3 regions of the Bradyrhizobium sp. BRP56 genome follow, and region 2 is predicted to be linked to each of the others. Evidence: riboswitches for the same ligand, from Rfam matches in the RefSeq annotation. Region 2 holds a riboswitch; each other region holds the start of a gene.
The links. A riboswitch is a leader RNA that binds a small molecule or an ion and turns the genes downstream of it on or off. The one in region 2 is predicted to bind cobalamin.

Region 1 (4,832 bases), on a different contig from region 2:
GGCAAGCCGATGCCAGGCGGCCACGCGTGCGGCAATTGCAGCGACGCGCTCGGCATCCGGTCGATGCGCAAGATGCGCGAATTGCAGCTCGGGATCGCGCTCACCAGGCGATTTGAAGCTGACGACGCCCGCCAACAGGCGGCCGTCGACCTCCGGCAGCACCACATGCATCGCGAGATCGCCGGGCGAGAGCCCGCGGAGCGACAAGGCCCAATCCTCGCGCCGCGCGGTCGACAGCGCGACCTGGAACACCGGGCATGATGCAGCGTCGAACGGCGTCGTGCCGTCGTCACCGGCCGCGGAAAACGCGGTCGCATTGACGATGGCCGCTGGAGCGCATTGCGCGAACTGAGCGCGCAGCCAGTCGGCCACGCCCGCCGCCTTCAGCGAGGTGACGAAGACACCGTGGGCATCAAAGCCCCTCTCACGCAATGCATCGATCAATGCATCGACCGGCGCCGTGTCGCCGGCCGCGAGGTAGGAACGATAAAACGTCACCAGCACGCGCGGCCGGCCGTCCGGTGCCGGCAACGCCGCGATGGCACCGCGCCGGGAATCGTAGACGCCGATCTCGGGAAGATCGATCTCGCCGACCACGGGTCCGGCATAAAGTCCGGACGCCAGCGCCAGTTGCGCGATCACGGCCTGCGCGGCAACGGGGCCGCCTTTGTCGCACAGTACCTTCAGACGGCGCAGCGTCGAGACCGGCAAGGTCGAGAATTCGTCGAGCCGCTGATCGTCGCGGCCATCCGCCGGCAGCACGACCAGGGCAATGCCGCGCTCCTTCGCCAGCCGATGCACCGCGGCCAGCCCGTATGACCAATAGGGCTCGCCGCCGATCAGCCGCACCAGGATGCCGCGGGCGTGCGAGAGCGTCCGCTCGATATAGGTATCCACCGACAGCGGATGGCGCAACTCCCCGAGGTTGGCGAGCCGCAGCGACGGCAGCGCGGCACGGCCGCGGCACCAGCCGGCCGCGAAGGCAGCAAGATCGCTGTCGGAAAACGACAACACCACGAGATCGGCCGGATCCTGGCCGAGGTCCCTTGGCGTCGCGGTCTCCTCAAGGCCGCGGCTCTCGCGGAAGACGACGTGCATCAGACACCAAGCCGTGCCCTGATCGCGGCTTCATCGATGTCGGCATGTTCGCCGATCACGACGAGCTTCGACTGCCGCGCCCGGGCACCCCAGGGCATGTCGAACTGATGCCGCACCCGCTCGCCGACCGATTGCACCAACAGCCGCATCGGCTTGCCTTCGACCGCGATGTAGCCCTTGGCGCGCAGCACGTTCTGCTCGCGCGCCAGCCCCTTGATCGAGGCGACCAACGCGTCGACATCCGAAACTTCCGGAAGATCGATCACGACGGAATTGAAATCGTCGTGCTCGTGTTCCTCCTCGCCATCGTGATGCGACGGCCGCGCCGCGAGGTCGTTTTCAGCCGCCGCCCCGAGCCCGAGGATCACGCGCGCGTCGATCGTGCCGTCGACGACAGGCAACATCGGCACCTCGCGCGGCATCTCGGCCGCGATCACCTCTTTCGCTGTCTTGATCCCCTCCGCCCCGGCGAGATCGGCCTTTGTCAGCAGCACGATATCGGCACAGGCGATCTGGTCCTCGAACACTTCCGACAGCGGCGTCTCGTGGTCGAGATTGTCGTCCGCTGCGCGCTGCGCATCCACCGCGGCCGGATCAGGCGCAAACCGGCCGGCGGCGACGGCCTCGGCGTCGGCGAGCGCGATCACGCCGTCGACCGTGATCCGCGAACGGATCTCCGGCCAGTCGAACGCTTTCAGCAGCGGCTTCGGCAGGGCGAGCCCGGAGGTTTCGATCACGATGTGATCGGGCTTCACGGCGCGCGCCAGCAACTGCTCCATCGCCGGGATGAAATCGTCGGCGACGGTGCAGCAGATGCAGCCATTGGCGAGCTCGACGATGTTCTCGGCCGGACAATTGGCGTCGGCGCACGACTTCAGGATGTCGCCGTCGACGCCTTCGCTGCCGAATTCGTTGACCAGCACCGCGAGCTTCTTGCCGTTGGCATTGCGGATCAGATGCTGGATCAGCGTCGTCTTGCCGGAGCCGAGGAAGCCGGTCACGACCGTGACGGGAATTTTGGCGAGCGTGGTCATTCTGCGGCCTCCGGCACGACGGCGATGGGTGGAATGCGGGCGAGCGATTGCTTGCGGAAGATTTCCGGACGGCTGCGCCACGGCACGATGCCGTCGGGCGCCGCCGCATAGGCGGAGGCACCGGCGATCACATCCGCGGCATTATCAGAGGACAGTCGGCCGTAGACATAGGACCAGCGCCCCGGCGCGCTGAGCGCGACCGAGCAGCCCTGGCTGCAGGCCGACAGGCATGCGACGGGAACCAGATTGACGTCATCGGGCACGCCGGCCTCGACAAGCGCGGCATGCAGGCGTGCACCGGGCGCGAGCTCACCTTCCGCCGGCGTCTGGCCGGCGCGGCAAGTGATGCAGACATGAAGTGTAACGCTCATCGCCCTTCCTGGATTGACAGCGGGAAGCGATGAGGCACACGAACCGATTTTCGACAGGTTCGTTCCCCGTCGCGGAACACCCCGTCCGCCGGTTTCACAACATGCTGCGTTGGCAGGTCTCCCGGCTTGCGGAGCAGGTTTTACCCTTCGATGCCCACCTTCCCGACTCCGCATGGAATCAGTGGCTTGGGCATCTCTCCGGTCACGGTCGCGGGGGCGGCTGCGCTTCGGGCCCGATTTAGCGGAGCCCTATCGCATTCCCTCTTCGCCTGTCGTAGGACAGGAACCAACGCGGGACCACCATTCGTCCAAGCCTCGCACTTGTCAAGCCGAAGGAATGTGATGACTTCTGATGGAAAGGGCGCTGAAGACGGCGCCGTCGGCACCGATCTTTCGCTGGATACGCGCCATGCCGACAAGATGGCGAAAAAGAAGGCCGCCCGCGACCGCATCATGGCGACCAAGAGCGGTGAAAAGGGCCTGATCATCGTTCATACCGGCGCCGGCAAAGGAAAATCGTCCTCCGCGTTCGGCATGATCGTGCGCTGTGTGGCGCACGGCTTTCCCTGCGCCGTGGTGCAGTTCATCAAGGGCGCCTGGGATACCGGCGAGCGCCGCCTGCTCACCGGGCATTTCGGCGATCTCTGTCAATTCCACGCCATGGGCGAAGGCTTTACCTGGGAGACGCAGGATCGCGCCCGCGACATCGCGGCGGCGCAAGCCGGCTGGGAAAAGGCCAAGCAGCTGATCGCGGACCCGAGCCTGCGCATGGTCGTGCTCGACGAGATCAACATCGCGCTACGCTACGATTACCTCGCGATCGCCGACGTCGTCGAGTTCCTGACCACGTCGAAGCCGCCGATGACCCATGTCGTGCTCACCGGGCGCAATGCCAAGGAGGAGCTGATCGAGATTGCCGACCTCGTCACCGAGATGACGCTGGTGAAGCATCCGTTCCGCTCCGGCATCAAGGCCCAGCCGGGCGTCGAGTTCTGACGGACATCACGATGGCGCGCGCATTGATGATCCAGGGAGCCGGCTCGGACGTGGGCAAATCGCTCATCGTCGCCGGCCTCGCCCGCGCCGCCAGACGGCGCGGCCTGCGCGTGCTGCCGTTCAAGCCGCAGAACATGTCGAACAACGCCGCCGTGACCGTCGACGGCGGCGAGATCGGCCGCGCGCAGGCGTTGCAGGCGCTCGCCGCCGGCGTCGAGCCGCACACCGACATGAACCCGGTGCTGCTCAAGCCCGAAACCGATGTCGGCGCCCAGATCATCGTACACGGCAAACGGATCGCGACCGCACGCGCGCGCGAATATGCCGGCATGAAACCATCGCTGATGGGCGCGGTGCTGGAGAGTTTTGCGCGCCTGAAGCAGCGCGCCGACCTCGTTCTGGTCGAGGGCGCCGGCAGCCCCGCCGAGGTCAACTTACGCAAATCCGATATCGCCAATATGGGGTTTGCACGCCGGGCCAACGTGCCCGTGGTGCTGGTCGGCGACATCGACCGCGGCGGCGTGATCGCGCAGCTCGTCGGCATCAAGACGGTGATCGACCCTGATGATGCCGCGATGATCCAGGGCTTTGTCATCAACAAATTCCGCGGCGATCCGACATTGTTCGATGACGGCTATCGCTTGATCGAAGAGCGCACCGTCTGGCGCGGATTTGGCGTGCTGCCCTGGTTCGTCCGCGCCGGCGAGCTTCCGGCGGAAGATGCGCTCGGGCTCGGCGAGGCGCGCAAGCCGGGCCAGTGCAAGATCGCGTTCCTTGCGCTGTCGCGGATCGCCAATTTCGACGACCTCGATCCGCTGAAGCTGGAGCCCGGCGTCGATCTCGTGATGGTACGTCCGGGCGAAGCCATCCCAGGTGATGCGAAGCTCGTCATCCTGCCCGGCTCGAAATCGACCCGCGGCGATCTCGCCTTCCTGCGCGCGCAGGGCTGGGACATCGATCTCCTCGCGCATCATCGCCGCGGCGGCCATGTCCTCGGCCTGTGCGGCGGATACCAGATGCTTGGACACAGCGTCGCCGACCCCGATGGGATCGAAGGTCCTGCCGGCGAAACGCGCGGGCTCGGGCTGCTCGATGTCGCAACCACCATGACCGAACAGAAGACGCTGACGCGCGCCAGCGCGGTGCATGCCGCGACCAGCCAGCCGATCAGCGCCTACGAGATCCATATCGGCCGCACCGATGGCCCCGATCGCGCGCGGCCTTTTGCATCACTCGACGGTACGGCCGAGGGCGCGGTTTCCGCAGATGGGCGCGTTCGCGGCAGCTATCTGCACGGCCTGTTCGCCTCGGACGAATTTCGCAAGGCCTTCCT
Region 2 (4,832 bases):
GGCCTTTTTCCCGATCACCAACGCTTTTCACGATTATCGAGCCCGCAAATCGTTGACACGCGATCGGCCTTCTCGACGAAAGACCAGGCCCAGATCAACGGTCGGCCGGAGTGGATGCAGCGCGTAGTTCGCGGGCAGCGGACACCATGTTGACCAACGCCGGGCGAACCTCCTCCCATTTGCGCGTCTTCAGGCCGCAGTCCGGATTGATCCAAAGTTGCGAATCCTGCAGCCGCTTCCGAGCCAAAGCGACGAGCTCTTTCATCTCGCCCGCCTCGGGCACGCGCGGAGAATGGATATCGTACACACCCGGCCCGATTTGATTCGGATATTTATAGCTCCGGAAAGCGTCGAGCAGCTCCATTTTCGAGCGCGAAGTCTCGATCGAGATGACATCCGCGTCCATTGCAGCAATCGCATCGATGATGTCGTTGAATTCCGAGTAGCACATGTGGGTATGGATCTGGGTTTGATCGGCGACGCCCGATGAGCAGATGCGGAAGCAATCCCCGGCCCACTCGAGATAAGCCGTCCACTCCGATCGGCGCGGCGGCAATCCTTCGCGCAGCGCAGCCTCGTCGATCTGGATCATGGCTGCACCAGCATTTTCGAGATCGCCGACTTCGTCTCGGATCGCGAGCGCAATTTGACGACAGACGTCGGCTCGGGGAATATCATCGCGAACAAACGACCAGTTCAAGATCGTCACTGGTCCGGTCAACATCGCCTTCATCGGCTTCTCGGTTAGTGATTGCGCGTACCGCCACCACCCCACGGTGATCGGTTTCGGCCGTGAAACATCGCCAAACAAGATCGGCGGCCGGACACAGCGCGAGCCATAGGATTGTACCCAGCCGTTTTTGGTAAATGCGAAGCCTGCGAGTTGTTCGCCGAAGTACTGCACCATGTCATTGCGCTCGAACTCGCCGTGCACGAGCACGTCGAGGCCGATGTCCTCCTGCCAACGTACGGCACGCGCAGTCTCCTCCTTGAGGAACTCGTCGTATTGCCCGTCGTTCATCGCGCCTCGCGCGTGTGCTGCCCGGGCATTACGGACCTCTGCAGTCTGCGGAAACGATCCGATCGTCGTGGTAGGAAACGCCGGTAGTTTGAAGCGCTTGCGTTGAATCTCGGCACGACTGGCAAATGGACTGGCGCGCCGGCGCGTGGTCTGGTTGATCGCTCTCATCCGGATGGCGACATCGGCATCTCGGATCTTTGGCGAAGTTCCACGATCGGTGGTGACGCGCTCCGACTGCGCAAGAGCGCCAGCAACATCCTGATCGCCTGCAAGAGCGCGCGCCAAGGTCGCAAGCTCGCGTATCTTCTGAACGGAGAATGCTAGCCAACCCTTGATGTCTGAAGCGAGCTCCGTCTCGAGTTCAACATCGACCGGCACGTGAAGCAGCGAACAGGATGGAGCGATTTGTATGCGATCTTTGCCCAGCTTCGCGATAGCGGGATCGAGCCGTTGGCGCAGTGCCGACAAATTCGTCCGCCACACATTGCGGCCGTCTATCGCGCCGAGTGACACCACGAGATCACTTCGCTTGGCGGTAATGATCTGGTCCAATAACGCTGGCGCCCGAACCAGGTCGACGTGCAGCCCGGCGACAGGTAGGCGCAAGGCGGTGGGAAGATTGTCGCCGAGGCCACCGAAATAGCTGGCGACCATGATCTTGATGGCCGGCCCTTCCTTGGCGAGCCGGTCATAGGCATGTAGCAAGGATTGTCTTGATTCCGCATCCAGATCAAGAACCAGGCAGGGCTCGTCGAACTGAACCCAATTTGCCCCGCGTTTGGCCAATTCCTGCAGAACCTCGATATAGACCTGTATCAGGTCATCCAGGAGTGACAGTGGCTGCAACGCAGGATCAGCACTCTTGCCTAGCTTTAGGAATGTGACCGGGCCGATCAGGACAGGGCGAGTCTGAAAGCCAAGGGCCTTGGCTTCCTCATACTCGTCGATAGGCTTGCGAGAGGACAGCCTGAAAGTCTGTCCGCGATGAAATTCCGGGACCATGTAATGGTAGTTGGTGTCGAACCACTTGGTCATCTCCTGCGCGGGTGCGCCATCGCCGCGATGTCCGTGGCCGCAACTCGCACCGCGGCCGTCGTATTGTGAACCGCGTGCCATGGCGAAATACGTCTTGAGGGAAACGGGCTCGGCTTTCGAGGCGTAGACTTCCGGGATGGCGCCGACCATGACACTGGTGTCGAGCACCTGATCGTACAGCGAGAAGTCGTTCGACGGAATGACGGTGACACCGAGGGACTTCTGGCGCGCCCAGTTCGCGGCACGTAGGCCGGCTGCGTCCTCAAGCAACTGCTGTTCGCTAATTCTCCCGGCCCAGTAGCCTTCGAGTGCGACTTTGAGCTCGCGTCTTGGACCGATGCGCGGCGTTCCGAGCGTGGCAACCGGAAGTGAGAGAAGAGACATAGCGCTAACCCCGTGTTGGGGGCAAAGGCCGGGGCGGACGCAGGCAGGAGAAGTCGCCCGAGCGACGGCTGCTTGGCGCACCACCGGGACACCCCGCCCGTGGATGAACATATTGTCGGGGCAGGTCTCCTGGCTCGCGGGTCATTGCTGCTGTCCGGCCTTCCCGAAGCCGCGCGGGCTTCAGTGACTTTGTTGGACAGTAGCTCGCCGCTCACAGTTGCGGGGGCAGCGCCGGAATTGGCACCGGCTTCCCTCTTAGCTCCGGATCAAACGGAAACCGGAGAACCTCGACGACTTGGATTATCGGCAAGAGAACTCGGCCGTCAACCTCTCAAATTGGTGCTGCGACCTCTCTTACGCGAATGCCCCTCCGAGGCCACGCTTGATCGCGACGTAGAAGCCATCTCCAGTCATAGGATATCGGAATGACCATCTCGGAGGCGCATTGGTGTCGGGCGGCGTGTCAGATCTGTGCACGAGACGAATGCGCCCAGCACGAAGAAGCTCACGGCGCCGCGCAAGACGCTTTGCGGCCCGGCTTTTGAACGATTCATCGAGCACGCTTCGACGCGCCCTTTCTTTTCCACCAATAACCATGGATCAGTGGCGAATAGGCGCAAGAGGTATTCGCTAATTCCAGCAGCGTGCTCAGCGGTGATGTGCCACCAGCCAATCCTGGTAGGCGTCACGCCGACGTTTTGGTGATACTGGCCAAAGCAAGCATATTGAATCACCACAACCAAAAGAGACCCTCGCAATGAAAATGGCTGTTTGGAGCGTCCTCGGCGTCTTTGCTGCTGCCGTCTTTACTGTCGGTCTGTTCGGCTGGATGGCAAGGCCTTTTATGAGCCGCCCCGTCAGACAGATGCTCTCGGATGTGTTGAGTAGTTCAAGCCGAAGCTAGCAGACCTGAGGCTTCCCTCTTGCCGGTCGACACGGCTGCGTGGACGCGCAGCTCCTCGAATGTTGACTGCAATGACGAGCAGGTAGACGACGGCCCCTAACGTTGCGCGAGCGGAGAATGCCACGTCTCGTACCGCCTGCTTGATCCGTGACGTTCCTTAACGTCGATTCTATATCGCTCGCCGCTGAAGGGCGGCTCCGCGTTGGTGCAGGCCGCAAAGTGCCAAGCACAACAGGCGGGGACGCCCTCGACATTCGTAGTAGCGGCAACGCCCCCGGATCACACGGATCGATGGCGGCATACCTGCTCCCAATTGTCGTCAAGACTCCGGCAGCGAGGCATTCGCCCGCTGTCGAAGATTCAATGCGTGACAAGAATCATTCACGGAAGTCGTGGCGAATAGGCTGAATGGTAACATTAGAACGTGCTGTACGTCGGCAAGTCGACAAAGACAGCACAAATCTGCCGCGAACTGCCGGTTATTGCCTGGCACGAACAATGCAAGTCCTCATCATGTCCAGGCTTCTCCTCCTGGGCAGGTTCAGCATTGCAAATTGAGGCTTTGGCTGACCACTGAAGTTAGCGGCGCGTGACATCGAGGGACGGCGCCTGCTCGCGCGGGACATCGGCAGGCGCCTGCGTCACGTTGCCGCTAACTTCTTGCGATCTGCGCATAGCACGCTGAGGAAGACGTGCCGCTTTGGATTGACGTGTGGATGATAACCAGATGAGCCGGAAGCAATGAAGAAAAATTCTGGAAGGCGCGTGCTTTGGTTCTGTATCGCGCGGTCGCTGATCTGCCTGGCCGGGCTGGCGGTGACGAGCAACAATGTTCGCGCCAACGACCACACGCTTGTCGAAAGGGTCAAGTCAACGTGGCGAGCGCAAGATGGTGAGACTATAGAACAAATCATTTCCAAGGTCTCGAAGGTGGCTCACTTTGTGCCTCGATCGTGGGGAGTCGCTGAAGGAATTGACCGAACAGAGTATGTTTATTTTTCATGGACCAGGCACCCGGACAATAGATCAGACGAACAGTACGCTATCACTTGGAAGATCGCGACTGACGGGACGATTAAACTTGCGTCGACATATGCAAAGCCGATTGAATTGGGCTGGCGCGCTTTGGCGCTCTCGTTGATCGCCAGTGAAGTCACAGATGGCGAAACGGATGCAAATCTTCACTTTCTGCATGATCCGGCCAACTTCAACTTCGTGACGACTGCACAAGGCAAGCTCGGCAATCTTCTGCGGCACGGCCGCTGCCATATCATTGAACCCGTTGCAGTGGATTACGTGTCGAAACCCAATGCCAAGCCGACCGAGAAGGGCGATCTGTGGCGTGTTCTGCTTTTGGTGAACTGTAAGATCCCAGGCCCCCATTATTTTACCCACAACGGCGTCATCACTTTCGAGAAGAGCGAGGGACAAGATTGGGAGCCGCAATCTTTCTTCGCCAAGCGAATCGCGGCTTATCCTCCAGGCTCC
Region 3 (4,832 bases), on a different contig from region 2:
CTGCTGCTGGCGCTTCCAGAACTCGTAAGCCCAGGCGTAGCGATCGACGTCATAGCTGCCGGTCGAGTCGAGGAGGCCGACGCACCGTTTGCCGATCAGTGTGCGCGGATCGACGGATGAGAGATCGATCACTGACATGCGAGGCACTCCTCATAGTCAGTGTGCCGCTGCGGCTGCGGCGGCGCCGCGTTGTCGCCGTCAGCGATGTTGCCGGCGAACGCCGCGCGCGAGATCGATTTTGAACGGCAGTAGTAGAGGCTCTTCACCCCGCGCTTCCATGCCGTCCAATGCAGCATGTGAAGGTCCCACTTATCGACGTCGGCCGGCAGATAGAGGTTAATCGACTGGCTCTGGCAAATGAACGCGGCGCGGTCGGCGGCAAGCTCGACGATCCAGCGCTGGTCGATTTCGAAGGCGGTGCGAAAGACCGCTTTTTCGTGTTCCGACAGGGTGTCGAGATGGGCGACTGAACCCTCGTGCGCGATGATCGACTGCCAGGTCGCCGAAGTATCTGCGCCCTTGGCGGCCAGCAGCTTGGCGAGATGCGGATTACGCACCGAGATGGCACCGGACAAGGTCTTATGGGTGTAGATGTTGGCCGGGATCGGCTCGACGCAAGCGCTAGTCCCGCCGCAGATGATGCTGATCGAGGCGGTTGGCGCGATCGCGATCTTATGGCTGAAGCGCGCCATCACACCGCGTTCCAGTGCATCCGGGCACGGCCCACGCTCGCGCGCGAGCGTCACGGATGCCGCGTCGGCATCGCGACGGATTTTCCGGAACATGTTCAGATTGAACGACTTGGCCACGACACTTTCCATCGGAATGCCCTTGGCCTGCAGGAACGAATGGAAGCCCATGACGCCGAGGCCGACGGAGCGCTCACGCAAGGCGGCGTAGCGGGCACGCTTCATGCCGTCCGGCGCCACCGTGATGAAGTGGGTCAGCACGTTGTCGAGGAAGCGCATGACGTCCTCGATGAAGCCTGGCTTCTCATTCCACTGATCCCAGGTCTCGAGGTTGAGCGACGACAGGCAGCACACCGCGGTGCGCTCCTCGCCGCGATGATCGATGCCGGTCGGCAGGGTAATTTCGCTGCACAGGTTGGAGGTAGAGACCTTGAGGCCGAGCTCGCGCTGGTGCTTGGGGAGCGACCGGTTCACGGTGTCAATAAACAACAAGTAAGGCTCGCCGGTCTGCAGCCGGTTCTCCAGGATGCGTTGCCACAGTTGGCGGGCGTCGATCTCGCGGATGACATCGTTGGTCCTCGGGCTGCGCAGAGCGAACGCGGTGCCGGCGCCCACGGCACGCATGAACGCGTCGGTAACGTTGATCCCGTGGTGCAGGTTGAGACTCTTGCGGTTGAAGTCGCCGGACGCCTTGCGAATCTCGAGGAACTCCTCGATCTCGGGATGGTGGATATCGAGATAGACCGCCGCAGAGCCGCGCCGCAACGAGCCCTGGCTGATCGCCAATGTCAGGCCGTCCATGACGTGGATGAACGGGATGATACCCGAGGTAACGCCGCCCTTCACCTTCTCGCCGATCGAGCGAACGTTGCCCCAGTAGGTGCCGATGCCGCCGCCGTTAGAGGCAAGCCAGACATTCTCGTTCCAGGTGCCGACGATGCCTTCGAGCGAGTCCGACACCGAGTTAAGGAAGCATGAGATCGGCAGACCGCGCGTGGTGCCGCCGTTGGACAGCACCGGTGTGGCCGGCATGAACCACAGCCGAGACATCGCATCATAGAGACGTTGGGCATGCGCAACATCATCCGCGAAGGCGCAAGACACCCGCGCGAACATGTCCTGGAGCAATTCGCCGGCGAGCAGGTAACGGTCGGTCACCGTCAGCTTGCCGAACGGCGTCAACAGGTCGTCGCGCGTCCGATCGAGCTTGAGATCGGCCCGCCTTGGCGATGGAGCAAGGGGGCGCGGCAGCGGAGCCGGCGATGGCAAGACAAGACCCGACTCAGGCGGGGTAGGCCTTGCCTGCGCTGGGCGCGGCTGCACATGCGGCGGCTCAATGAGATGACCCTGCTGATCGAAATTGTAAGACGGCGACATCGGCAACCCCGCGATGTTGGGCGCGGGCCGGCGCGGACGACTTGCGAGGAATCCGGGCAAATGTCCCCGGCTGCAAGCGACCCACCGGGGCACCCCGCCCGAGGACTTTCATTCGGTCGCGGCAGGTCTCCTGGCTCGCGGGTCACTGCGGCCATCGGCCTTCCCGGCGCTGTGTCGCGCCAGTGACCATGATGACAACCGCTCGCCGCTTACAGTTGCGGGGGCAGCCCCGGAGTTGCCGTTTTGGCGCACCGGGTTCCCTCTTAGCTTCCACCCTACAAGGTGTGGGGAACGGAAGACCGTGACTGACTATAGATAGGTCTACGCGCCGGGATTCGTCAATTGGAGAGATCAAGATTTAGAAGGCAAAAACATACCGACCGCCCGGACCACTCTATCGCCGCTGTCACTTCTTGCTGCAGAGATGCCTTGGGCTGCCTTTCCAGTTTCCGTTAAGCTTGCGCATAGTCGAGGAAATTCTGACCCACGTGTCGCATTGATGCGATCTATGAAACCGCGCGTCAGCTGAGAGGGAATTCGGCAAGGCGCTCTCCGATCTGAATCGCAGCGCTCGCCGCGACAAATGGCATCTGGACGAATCGTTATCCATCGTCGGCGAACAACATTGGCCCTGGCGCGCCTTCGACCAGAATGGCCTTGTTTTTCGACGTCTTGATCCAGCGCCGAAGAGACTCGCGCGCTGCACAGTGGTCCTTAACTGTCAGGGCTCCAGCGCAACGTGCAAGCCCTCGTTGCTTTCAACATGAACGTAACGGGGTCCAATCGGCCGTCCCCTGCCGCTGGCGACGGTGACAACGTCTTCCAGAGGCGTGGCCCGCGCATCCGCCTCTGGGCGAGACAAGATCAGATCCGCATGCAACAGCCCTTCTGATTCGAGGCCGGTCGCATCCACGCCAAGGGCCGCCAAGCTGGCCAAACAACTTTCAAACTCTTCAGCATCGCGAAAGCGACGCTGGATAAACGTCGCGCCGGTAAGACGTTCTGTCACAAGACCACGCTTTGCAAACGCTTCGGCCAACGATTCAAATGGGAACATTCGTAGCACAAAGGAGATGATCCATGGTTGCTTCTCTGTCGCATCGAGAATCTCGCTGAACGTCTTCTCGGTAACGTAGCCGATGCATCCGGTTGACATGATAACATCCACGGAGCGGAGAATGCGCGCGCTATCCGTCGATAGCGCCTCCTTTTCAAGGTCAGCGACGATGCCCTGCTCCAAGAGGCCAACACTCTTTGCATAGCTGATCGCCTGTACCGACACGTCGAGGCCGATAAAGCGCGCCAACCCGACATCAGGCCAGGCTGCATAAAAATTGCGATCGAGACTCACCAGTGTTTCAGAACTGATCGCCCTCATCTCACGCCGGGCGTAGCGGTGACGCAAGCCCCCGAAGGTCAGCGGAAAGCGATGCACTGCTGCGTTGATGCCGTATGAACATCCAACGTCGAGCACGACGGGCTTAAGGCCGGTTGCCGAAGCTTTCGCTGCCAGGATTTGGCGCACAACCGGCTCAGCCACGTCCGGAATCATATAATCTAGGTCTCCGAGGATCGAGAAATATGCCCTCGGATCATCAGAAGCATAAATATTATGGAATATAGCTTTAGACCGATTAATACGCGAAAAATCCATCCGCAACACAGTTCCTCCCATCTCATTTGCAAGCGAGTCGACGACAGTGCCTTCGTACTCGCCCGCACTTTGGTATACAGGTCGGTCTTACACCCGCCGATGCGACAGCAGAAGCGGCAAGCGGACAAGAGCATCCGCCTGCGTAAGATTTTCATGAAACTGGTCCCGCACCGATGAACAGCCGCTGGAGATACATTCGGCCGAGTTGAGAGCGGGTCGAGGCAACGGCAGGCAACATGAGAAGAACCGTTTCTGTCGCGTGATAAGATTGGCAGCATTCGTGAGCGCGAATCGGCCAGCACCTTAGAGAAGCGAGCTGACCGAAAGCTGACGAGCGTTCGTTACCCGATGACCGCGGCAGGTTTCCATTTAGGAAGAAGCATCGGCCTCCAACTTGGGACGAATTTTGGTGTCGATCCTGTCGTGAAAATAGCAGGTATACTCATCCGATCTCGGAGGCTGCATCTTGAAGAAAGTGCTATGTGTTCCTGTTTTCACCTGCCTGACGTCGCCAGGACGCTCGGCGCGCCGCTGACGCTGCCATCGACGCCTTACAGTTACATGTTCTGGATCAGGACCTCGCGACCGCACTACAGGAATTCGGTCACAATCGGAATATCCGGGTCAATGTAAGTACTGGGGTGAAGGGGCGGATTCGCGGGCGGCTACCGGAACTCCCACCGCGAGAATTTCTCGACCGCTTGATCAAGCTCTATAATTTTCAATGGTACTACGATGGGCGGGTGCTTTACGTATCCGACGCGCACAAGGCGCAAAGCCGACTACTGATCTTGAATCCGATCAGCTTTGATGCATTCAGAGACGGCAAAGCCGTCGCGTATCGCAACGACGCCACAGGCTTCGAGCAACAGCTGTCCGAGCTAGGAGGTAGCGGCATCCTACATCGCAGCTTGCGATTTTTTTTGATGCGAACCTTTGAACTGCTCTAAAAGACTCGTCATACGGATGAAATTCGACGTTTAAGGATGAGAGACGTTCCCGCTGTGAGGAGTAACACGGGCCTCAACCGGCAATAAGCAGACATGCGCGGTCAATCCAAGGAGCTTTGAGCAGAAACTGACGGGACCGCATGAAGCGGACGAATCTAACTA

Region 1: another riboswitch for cobalamin. It lies ahead of I6F38_RS20495 (DUF1636 domain-containing protein); the one in region 2 lies ahead of metE (5-methyltetrahydropteroyltriglutamate--homocysteine S-methyltransferase).
Region 3: another riboswitch for cobalamin. It lies ahead of I6F38_RS17995 (ribonucleoside-diphosphate reductase subunit alpha); the one in region 2 lies ahead of metE (5-methyltetrahydropteroyltriglutamate--homocysteine S-methyltransferase).

The regions. Positions count from the first base shown of each region.
Region 1 is NZ_JADYVV010000028.1:35,631-40,462, reverse strand. It holds gene cobN (cobaltochelatase subunit CobN) at 1-1,098, opposite strand, end outside; gene cobW (cobalamin biosynthesis protein CobW) at 1,098-2,132, opposite strand; gene I6F38_RS20495 (DUF1636 domain-containing protein) at 2,129-2,503, opposite strand; cobalamin riboswitch at 2,597-2,809, opposite strand; gene cobO (cob(I)yrinic acid a,c-diamide adenosyltransferase) at 2,846-3,499, shown strand; gene I6F38_RS20485 (cobyric acid synthase) at 3,511-4,832, shown strand, end outside.
Region 2 is NZ_JADYVV010000004.1:153,460-158,291, forward strand. It holds gene metE (5-methyltetrahydropteroyltriglutamate--homocysteine S-methyltransferase) at 95-2,440, opposite strand; cobalamin riboswitch at 2,542-2,745, opposite strand; gene I6F38_RS05150 (hypothetical protein) at 2,851-3,183, opposite strand; gene I6F38_RS05155 (nodulate formation efficiency C protein) at 4,086-4,832, shown strand, end outside.
Region 3 is NZ_JADYVV010000023.1:70,425-75,256, reverse strand. It holds gene I6F38_RS18000 (ribonucleotide-diphosphate reductase subunit beta) at 1-138, opposite strand, end outside; gene I6F38_RS17995 (ribonucleoside-diphosphate reductase subunit alpha) at 129-1,958, opposite strand; cobalamin riboswitch at 2,169-2,385, opposite strand; gene I6F38_RS17990 (hypothetical protein) at 2,788-3,720, opposite strand; gene I6F38_RS43995 (hypothetical protein) at 4,422-4,670, shown strand.